DNA from 3 places in the Kitasatospora sp. NPDC057542 genome. Region 2 is predicted to be linked to each of the others. Evidence: riboswitches for the same ligand, from Rfam matches in the RefSeq annotation. Region 2 holds a riboswitch; each other region holds the start of a gene.
The links. A riboswitch is a leader RNA that binds a small molecule or an ion and turns the genes downstream of it on or off. The one in region 2 is predicted to bind thiamine pyrophosphate.

Region 1 (3,266 bases), on a different contig from region 2:
CACTTGGCCTGGTTGATCGGGATGGCGAAGCCCAGGCCGATGCTGCCGGCCCGCCCGTTGGCGGAAGCGTTGGACTGGATCGCCGAGTTGATGCCGATCACCGCGCCGCCGGAGTCGAGCAGCGGGCCGCCGGAGTTGCCGGGGTTGATCGAGGCGTCGGTCTGGAGGGCGTTCATGTACGAGGCCTGCGATCCGGTCTCGTCGCCGGAGGCCACCGGCCGGTCCTTGGCGCTGATGATGCCGCTGGTGACGGTGGACTCCAGGCCGTACGGCGCGCCGATCGCGACGGTGGCGTCGCCGACGTTGACCTTGTCGGAGTCGGCCAGCGGCAGCGGGGCCAGCTTGCTCTTGGGCGGGTTGTCGATCTTGACCACGGCGACGTCGTAACCCTCGGCGTGGCCCAGCACCGAGGCGCTGTACGAGGTGCCGTCGGCGAACTTGACGGTCAGTTTGCCGCCGTTGAGGGTCGGCGCCACCACGTGGTTGTTGGTGAGGATGTGGCCCTCGGTGTCGAAGACGAAGCCGGTGCCGGTGCCCGACTCGCCGTTGCCCTGCGCCTTGATGGTGACGACGCTGGGCAGCGCCTTCTGCGCGATGGCGGCGATCGAGCCGGGGGCGGGCTCGTTCTTCTGGGTGTCGCTGGCCTGGACGGTGGTGCTGCGGTGGTCGTTCGGGGAGTTGCTGTCGTCGGCGCGGTTGGCGACGGTCACGCCGAGCGTGCCGCCGGCCACACCGGCGACCAGCGCGACGGCCGCGATCAGGGCGACCAGGCCGCCGCGCTTCTTGCGAGCGCCGGGGCCGGCCGGACCGCCGGGGTGGTCCGCCGGGTAGCCGAGCGGGCCGGCCGGACCGCCGGGGTGGTCCGCCGGGTAGCCGAGCGGGCCCGCCGGGCCGCCGGGGTGGCCCGCGCCGCCGGAGGTGGAGTCGTGGGTGGGGCCCCAGCCACCGAGCGGCTGGCCGGCCCCGAAGGGGTGGTGGCCGTGCGCGGCGGGGGCGGCCGGAACGGCCGGAGCGGCGCCGTACCCCTCGTGCGCGCCGGCGGTGGGGACGCCGTGGGTCGGGGTGGCGTACGGGTTGCCGGCCGGCGGCAGGGCCGGGGCGGCCGGGGCCTGCGGGGCGGGCGGCAGGACGGGCGGCGGCGCGTCGATGTAGCCGGTGGCCGGGTCGACGGCAGGCTCCTCGACGGCGGGCGCCACGGGCGCGGCAGGTGCCACGGGCGCGGCGGGTGCCTCCGGTGCGGGCACCTTGGTGAAGGCGACGGTCGGCTTGTGCCCGCCCTCGGCCGAAGGCGCGTCGACCGGGCCCTGCCCGGACTCGACGGCACCGGCCTCGCCGGCACCCGCCTCCGGCTCGGGCACCCGCCGGAAGGCCATGGTCGGCTGGTGCCCGCCCTGAGCGGGGCCCTCGGAAGCGGACTCGGCCGCTCCCCGGCCGGCGGGCTGCTCCCCCTGCGGCCCGGTGGGCCCAACCTCGCGCTCGGTGCTCACGGACGACCTCCATAGCTGGCAGAACCAAGGACCATAGTTTTTCGCACTGTCGATTCGATTGCCGTAAGGACCCCTCTGAAGAACTCATAAGAATCCTTAGCCGGCACCGACGCCGGTACCGGCGGCCGAGGCTCCCCTCCCCCGCCGGACGTCCCGCGATGGACCGCGACTCCCTCGGCCTTGGGCGTTCGCCCCCGTGCCGGTTAGCCTGTCGCTCCAAACTGACACGCGGGAGCTTGGACCCACCAGGCTGAGAGTGCGCATGTCGACCGTACGCCACACGAGTGGCGGACGTTCGAGGGGGCGCTGACCGCCGGAACCTGTCCGGGTAATGCCGGCGTAGGGAGTATCGGCCATGCCGCCTGCTTCGCCATCCTCTTCTTCGGGCGCGAACGCCACCTCTTCGAGTGCGACCGCCGTCCTGGAGCGCCCCGAGGCCCCCCTGGTCCTGGACACCGAGCCGCCGCGCACGCTGCGCTTCCGGGACCACTTCGCGCTCTGGATGAACCTGGGCGTCAGCCTGATCGGCTTCTCCACCGCCGCCACCGTGCTCGGCGCCCCCGGCAGTGAGCTGTCGCTGGCCGCCGCGGTGACCGCGATCGTGATCGGTACGGCGGTCGGCACCGCGATGCTCGGCGTGGCCGCACTGATCGGCGCCCGCACCGGCGCCCCCGCGATGGCGAACCTGCGCGGGCTGTTCGGCACCCGGCTGTCCTACCTGCCGACGGTGCTGAACATCGTGCAGTGCATCGGCTGGGGCGTGTTCGAGCTGCTGACCATCTCGGCGGGCGCGCAGACCGTCGCGCACACCACCGGCTACCGCTGGCTGTTCGTCCTGCTCGCCGGCGCGCTGACCACCGCGCTGACCATCTGGCCGCTGGGCTCGATCGCGGTGCTGCGCCGCTTCGTGGCCGGGGCGGTCGCGGTGGCGATGGTGTACTTCACCGTCCAGCTGGGCCGCCAGGGCGTGCCGGACCCGGGCGCGGGCAACTGGCACGGCTTCCTGGGCGCCACCGACGCGATGATCGCGGTGTCGGTCTCCTTCGTCCCGCTGGCCGCCGACTACACCCGGCACTCGCGCACCCCGCGCTCGGCGTTCTGGGGCAGCTTCTCCGGCTACACGATCGCCCAGGTCTGGTGCTACGTGCTCGGCCTGATGGCGCTGCTGCAGTCGGACGGCGACCCGAACCGGATCTTCGACTCCTTCCTCGGGGTCTGGGCCGGCTGGCTGTTCCTGCTGGTGCTGGTGCTGCGCGAGACCGACCAGTCCTTCGCCAACGTGTACTCGACCGCGATGTCGGTGCAGAACCTGCTGCCGAAGGTGGACCGCCGGGTGCTCTCCGGCGCGATCGGCGCGCTGACCACCGTGCTGGCGCTGCAGATCGACGAGTTCACCGACACCTACTACGGCTTCCTCGGCCTCATCGGCTCGGTGTTCGTCCCGCTGCTGGCGGTGCTCGCGGTGGACTACTTCCTCGGCGCCGGCCGGCGCGGCTGGAACCTCTCCGCCGACGCGCCGTCCCGCTGGCTGATGCTGCTGCCGTGGGCACTGGGCTTCGCGGTCTACCAGTTCATCGCGCCGACCAAGGTGGCCGACTGGTGGACGGACTTCTGGACCTCCGCCCAGGAAGCGCTGCACTTCACCCCGCAGGAGTGGACCTCCGCCTCGTTGTTCGCCTTCCTGGTGCCCGCCCTGGCCACCTGGGCGCTCACCCCGCTCAGCCGCCGCGCCGGCAGCCGCTGAGGAAACCGGGGAAGCGCAGGCGCAGACGGCCCCAC
Region 2 (3,266 bases):
GGTCGGCGGCGTGGGCGGCGATCTTGTAGGTGATCACGCCGGTCTTGACGTCGTCCCGGTTGGGCAGGCCCAGGTGCTCCTTGGGGGTCACGTAGCAGAGCATCGCGGTGCCCCACCAGGCGATCATCGCGGCGCCGATGCCCGAGGTGATGTGGTCGTAGCCGGGGGCGACGTCCGTGGTCAGCGGGCCGAGGGTGTAGAACGGCGCCTCGTCGCAGATCTCCTTCTGGAGATCCATGTTCTCCCTGATCTTGTTCATCGGGACGTGGCCCGGGCCCTCGATCATCACCTGGACGTCCCGCTCGCGGGCGATCCGGCCGAGCTCGCCGAGGGTCTTCAGCTCGGCGAACTGCGCCTCGTCGTTGGCGTCCGCGATCGAGCCCGGGCGCAGGCCGTCACCGAGCGAGAAGGTGACGTCGTAGGAGGCCAGGATGTCGCAGAGCTCCTCGAAGTTGGTGTAGAGGAAGTTCTCCCGGTGGTGGGCCAGGCACCAGGCCGCCATGATCGAGCCGCCGCGCGAGACGATGCCGGTCTTGCGGCGGGCGGTGAGCGGGACGTAGCGCAGCAGCACGCCGGCGTGGACGGTCATGTAGTCGACGCCCTGCTCGCACTGCTCGATGATCGTGTCCCGGTAGACCTCCCAGCTCAGCTCCTCGGCCTTGCCGTCCACCTTCTCCAGGGCCTGGTAGAGCGGCACGGTGCCGATCGGCACCGGGGAGTTGCGCAGGATCCACTCGCGGGTGGTGTGGATGTTGCGGCCGGTGGAGAGGTCCATGACGGTGTCGGCGCCCCAGCGGGTGGCCCAGGTCATCTTCTCCACCTCCTCCTCGATCGAGGAGGTGACGGCCGAGTTGCCGATGTTGGCGTTGATCTTCACCAGGAAGTTGGTGCCGATGACGGCCGGTTCCACCTCCGGGTGGTTCACGTTGACCGGGATGACGGCCCGGCCGCGGGCCACCTCGGCGCGCACGAACTCGGGCGCGAGGCCCTCGCGCAGCGCCACGAACTCCATCTCCGGCGTCACCACGCCCCGCTTGGCGTAGGCGAGTTGGGTGACGGCGGCACCGGCGCGACCGCGCAGCGGGCGACGCGGGCGGCCGGGGAAGACGGCGTCCAGGTTGCGCAGGTTCCCGCCGCGCGGCGAGGTGTGCTTGATCCCGTCGTCCTCGGGACGCGGCTCGCGGCCGTCGTACTCCTCGACGTCGCCGCGCCGGCGGATCCAGGCGTCCCGCAGCGCGGGCAGGCCGCGCCGCACGTCGGGCTCGTAGGACGGGTCGGTGTACGGGCCGGAGGTGTCGTACAGCGGGACGGACGTTCCGTTGGTGAGCTGCACCTCGCGGTACGGAACGCGCAGGTCGGGGCGCGATCCCTCGCGGTAGGCCTTGCGCCAGGCCGGGGCCGGGTAGCCGGTGCGCTCGCTGCTGGGGGCGCCCTGGGCAGACTGCGGCTGTGCTTCGAACGTGGTCATCTGACCTCTACTCCCTACGCCGGCATTATCCGGTCAGGTTCCTGCGGTCGACGCAGCCGTCGGTCCGTCCGTCGACGTCCCGGTCAGCGTCCTCTCAGCCCGGTGCTCCGAGCTCCCGCGTCGCAGGCGGTGTTGCCTGCACACGACGCCCAACACCGTAGCGAGCGGATCGCCGCAGGTCCAGAGCACGTCACGGCCCGCCCGGCCGACCGGCACCCCTCGGGGAACGCCCGAGGCCCGGCTCCCCCCTCGCGGGGGGCCGGGCCTCAGGGCGGCGTTACGGGGTGACCGGTCAGCTCTTGGCGGCCTTCTTCACCAGGACCACCACGGCGGCCGCGATGCCGACCACCACCAGCAGCTTGATCACGATCGAGAGCAGTGCGCCGACGACGCCGAACACGAACGCGACGATGTTCCAGGCCAGCACCAGGACCAGCACCGGGATGACGATGTTGCGCACCCAGGAGGGCAGCGACTTCCAGAGCTCAGCCATGTCGGTTCCTCTTCTCCCCTCGGGTCGGCCGCCGTCCGGTGCCGCATCCCGCTTGCTTTCGGTACTTCGATCGTACGGTGGCGTGAGTGCCGGAACGAGGCCCAACGGCCCGGAGAGAACCCCGAGATCACCCCGACTCCGACCCCCCGGGTGACCCCCGAGACGTCGACGCCGCCGACCCGGCCGGCTCCTGCGTCACGGGCCGACCCGCCACCGCCCGCCCGTCGTCCGGGCCCTGCCGGGGGACGGGCAGGCGCGCCCGCACGGCTCAGACCGGCCAGCGCTCACCGCGCCAGGCGGCGTCCCAGAACATCCACTCGTAGCGCGAGGTGGTCACGAAGTGTTCGACCACCTTGCGGCGTTCGGCCGCGGACAGCTCCTCGCCGAGCCGGTCGGTGAGCGCCAGCACCCGGCGGACCACCGACTGGAAGGCCTCGTCGCCGTAGGTGGCGATCCACTTGGCGTACAGCGGGTCGGGCGAGCCCTGGGCGAGCAGCGCCTCGCCGACCCGGGCGTAGATCCAGTAGCAGGGCAGCACCGCGCCGACCGCCTCGGCGAAGGAGCCGCCGTAGACGGTGGCCAGCAGGTAGCTGGTGTAGGCCCGGGTGGTGGGCAGCACCGGCTCGGCGGCGGCCTCCTCGGCGCTGCCGCCGAAGGCGGTCAGGAACTCGGCGTGCATGCCCTGCTCGGCGGCCAGCGCGCCGACCGCGTCGTCGGCGAAGGCCCGGACGTCCTCCTCGCCGGGCGCCTTGGCCGCGCAGACGGCGAGCGCGCGGGCGTAGTCGCGCAGGTAGTGCGAGTCCTGGACGACGAAGTGGCGGAAGGCCTCGCGCGGCAGGGTGCCGTCGGTGAGCCCGGCCAGGAAGGGATGGGCGAGGATCTCGGCGTACACCGGCTCGATGGCCGCCCAGAGTTCTTCGGTCAGCGTCTTGGTGCTCATGACGCGACCCTAGCCGCCGGGGTGCTCAGTCCTCCGGTGGGGAGAACACCACCAGCACCCGCAGCTCCTCGGTGATGTGGTGGAAGCGGTGCGGGGTACCGGCCGGCACGTACACCACGGTGCCCCGCCCGACCGTCGCGGTCTCGGCGCCGACGGTCAGCTCGGCCCGGCCGCTGATCACCTGGTAGATCTCGTCCTGGTCGTGCGCGGTCTGGGTGTCGGTGTCGCCGGGGGCGAGCGCGTACAGCCCGGCGGACATCCGCGGTTCGCGCAGGAACCGCAGGTACGCACCGTCGTTGGCCGCCCGTTCGGCGTCCAGTTCGTCCAGCCGGAAGAGCTTCACCGCGCCGTCCTCCCTCGTCCTC
Region 3 (3,266 bases), on a different contig from region 2:
TCGGTGCACAGGTACAGCCGGGCGTCGGCGAGCCTGGCGCGCAGGTCCGTCATCACAGCGCCATGGCCTGGGCGCGGCGCTTGACCTCGGTCGCCCGGTTCTCCCACAGCGCCTGCACCGGGGTGCCGGGCAGCGACTCGTCCTCCGTGAACATCCACTCGATGATCTCGTCGTCGGAGAGGCCGCTGTCCCGCAGCACGGTCAGCAGGCCGACCAGGTGCTTCACCGGGCCGGTCTCGTCGATGAAGGCGGCCGGGACCTGCAAGGACTTGTTGGGGCCGCGGCGGACCGCGATCAGGTCACCCTTCTTGACCATGTTGCGGACCTCGGTGACCAGCACACCCCACCGCTCGGAGATGTCGGGCAGGTACAGCCACTCGGGGACCAGGGCTTCAGTCTTGGCATCGATCTCACTCACGGCACCAGACTGCCACCTCGACGGCCCACCGCGCACACGGCCCTACGCCGCGGCCGCCTTCAGCGGCACCGCCGGGTCGGCCGCGCGGGCCGGGTCCAGCGCGGTGCCGCGCTCGATCAGCCTCCGCCCCTGGGTGAGGTCGCGCGGCCGGTCCACGGTCAGCAGCGCGCTCGGCACGCCGTCCCGCAGCCAGAGCACCGACCAGTCGGCGTCCTGCGGGCCCCCGCGCCAGAGCAGCTCGTCGCCCTCGGCGTGCCAGCCGGCGTACTGGACCATCCGCCCGAACTGCTCGGACCAGAAGTACGGCACCGGGTCGTAGGCCGGCGCGTCCGCGCCCAGGACGGCGGCGGCCACCGCCTCGCCGGACTGCAGGGCGTGGTCCCAGTGCTGGACGGCCAGCCGGGCGCCGGACCGGGTCGAGGGGTAGCTGACGCAGTCGCCGGCTGCGAAGACACCGGGCACCGAGGTGCGCAGCCGCCCGTCCACCACGACGGCACCGGCCGCGTCCAGCTCGATCCCGGAGCCGGCCAGCCAGCCGGTCGCGGGACGCGCCCCGATACCGACCACGACCTCGTCGGCGGGCAGGTGCGAGCCGTCCGCCAGCAGCACCGCGCCGGGCTCGACGGCGGCCACACCGACCCCGCAGCGCAGGTCGACCCCGGCCTCGGTGTACCAGGCGGCCATCGCCGAACCGATCTCCGTCGGCAGCGCGCCGGGCAGCGGTGCCGGGCCGGCCTCGACCACGGTCACCTCGCAGCCCGCCGCGCGGGCCGCACCGGACACCTCGGCACCGATCCAGCCCGCGCCGACCAGCACCAGCCGCAGCCCGGGGCGCAGCAGCGCGCGCAGCGCCAGGGCGTCGTCCAGGGTGTGCAGCAGGTGCGCCCGCTCGGCGCCGGGCAGGGCACGCGGGACGGCGCCGGTGGCGACCACCAGCGAGCCGTACGCGAGGTCGCCGCCGTCGGTGTGCAGCACGCCGGGGGTGAGGCCGGTGGCCCGGCGGCCGGTGAACAGCTCGATGCCGAGCTGCCCGTAGTCGATGTCCAGGGCGGTGGAGTCGGCCTTGCCGAGCAGCACGTCCTTGGAGAGCGGCGGCCGGTCGTACGGCGCGTGCGGCTCCTCGCCGACCAGCGCGATCCGCCCCTGCCAGCCTCCCTGCCGCAGCTTGAGGGCGGCCTGCGCCCCGGCCAGCCCGGCTCCGACGACGACCACCTGATCCGTTCCGCTCAGCTCTGCCACGCCCGTCACTGTACTCAGCGGCCGGCCGGCAGCTGCGGGCCGTCCGCCCTTCGCGCCGGCCCTCCGGCCGTGCGGAGCGCGGAGGCGGGCGCGGGTGGTCTCCTCCCTGGTCCACCCCGCGTACGGGCCTTCGGCCGGGCCGCCCCCCGGCGTTAAGGTGGGGGCACCACACGGGAGCCCGGCGTACCGGGCTGAGAGGCGGGCTGACACGGCCTGCGACCGTCCGAACCTGATCCGGGTCATACCGGCGAAGGGAGAAGAGCAGCCTTGTCACGCTTGCCATCAGGCGCCCGCGCCGACGTGCTGGTGATCGGCGGGGGCATCATCGGCCTCGCCGTCGCCTGGCGCGCCGCCCAGCGCGGGCTGCGGAACGTGATCGTGGTCGACCCCTCCCCCGGCGGCGGCGCGGCCCGGGTCGCGGCCGGAATGCTCGCCCCGGTCACCGAGCTCCAGTACGGCGAGGAGCCGCTGCTGCGCCTCGGCATGGCCTCGAACGAGCGGTACGCGGCCTTCGCCGCCGAGCTCACCGAGGCGAGCGGCGGTCTGGACACCGGCTACCGCCGGTGCGGCACCGTCGCCGTGGCGCTGGACTCCGACGACCGCGAGGAACTGCGCGAACTGCACGCCTTCCACCGGCGGCTCGGCCTGGACTCGACCTGGCTGACCGGCCGGGAGGCCCGCAGGCTGGAGCCGATGCTCGCCCCCGGCGTGCGCGGCGGCCTGCACGTGGCCGAGGACCACCAGGTGGACGGCCGCCGGCTGCTCAAGGCCCTGCTCCTCGCCTGCGAACGCGCCGGGGTCTCGATCCGTCCGGCCGAGGCCGTCGAGCTGCTGGTCGAGAACGGCCGCGCGACCGGCGCCCGGCTGAGCACCCAGGAGACCGTGACCGCCGAGCAGGTCCTCCTCGCGGCCGGCCCGCACAGCCACCGGTTGCCCGGCCTGCCCGAGGGGGCGCTGCCCGCGATCCGCCCGGTGAAGGGGCAGGTGCTGCGCCTCCGGATCCCGGACGCCTACCGGCCGTTCCTCTCCCGCAACGTCCGCGCCGTCGTCCGCGGCCGGCACCTGTACCTGGTGCCGCGCGAGAACGGCGAACTGGTGGTCGGCGCGACCACCGAGGAACAGGGCTACGACACCACCGTCACCGCCGGCGGGGTGTACGAACTCCTGCGCGATGCCCACGAGTTGGTCCCGGGGATCACCGAACTCCCGCTGCTGGAGACCTCGGCCGGGCTGCGCCCCGGCTCGCCGGACAACGCCCCGCTGCTGGGCCCGACCTCGGTGCCCGGGCTGGTCGCCGCCACCGGCCACTACCGCAACGGCGTGCTGCTCACCCCGGTGACCGCCGACCTGGTCGCCGAGTACCTGGCCACCGGCGAAGTCCCCGAGCCGGCACGGCCGTTCACACCCCTGCGCTTCTCCCCCGACCGCTCCACGACGAAGGCCTCCGCATGACCGAGACCGCCCTGAACGAGATCGCCCTGACCGTCAACGGCGAGCCCCGCCGGGTGCCCGCCACGACCACCCTCGCCGAGGTGGTGGCCTCCGTCAGCGCCGCCAACACCGGAGTCGCCGCCGCGCTCAACGAGGCCGTGGTGCCCCGTAGTTCGTG

Region 1: linked by a shared signal. The riboswitch ahead of ACFU7Y_RS10745 (cytosine permease) and the one ahead of thiC (phosphomethylpyrimidine synthase ThiC) in region 2 are both predicted to bind thiamine pyrophosphate.
Region 3: linked by a shared signal. The riboswitch ahead of thiO (glycine oxidase ThiO) and the one ahead of thiC (phosphomethylpyrimidine synthase ThiC) in region 2 are both predicted to bind thiamine pyrophosphate.

Annotation. Positions count from the first base shown of each region.
Region 1 covers NZ_JBHVFE010000059.1:19,944-23,209, forward strand. Annotated here, with positions in the region: gene ACFU7Y_RS10740 (S1C family serine protease) at 1-1,487, opposite strand, end outside; TPP riboswitch at 1,706-1,850, shown strand; gene ACFU7Y_RS10745 (cytosine permease) at 1,843-3,231, shown strand.
Region 2 covers NZ_JBHVFE010000197.1:4,298-7,563, reverse strand. Annotated here, with positions in the region: gene thiC (phosphomethylpyrimidine synthase ThiC) at 1-1,468, opposite strand, end outside; TPP riboswitch at 1,463-1,597, opposite strand; gene ACFU7Y_RS23720 (DUF5326 family protein) at 1,761-1,961, opposite strand; gene tenA (thiaminase II) at 2,230-2,901, opposite strand; gene ACFU7Y_RS23710 (cupin domain-containing protein) at 2,927-3,244, opposite strand.
Region 3 covers NZ_JBHVFE010000123.1:8,931-12,196, forward strand. Annotated here, with positions in the region: gene thiE (thiamine phosphate synthase) at 1-53, opposite strand, end outside; gene ACFU7Y_RS17765 (Rv2175c family DNA-binding protein) at 53-418, opposite strand; gene ACFU7Y_RS17770 (NAD(P)/FAD-dependent oxidoreductase) at 461-1,666, opposite strand; TPP riboswitch at 1,818-1,930, shown strand; gene thiO (glycine oxidase ThiO) at 1,934-3,109, shown strand; gene thiS (sulfur carrier protein ThiS) at 3,106-3,266, shown strand, end outside.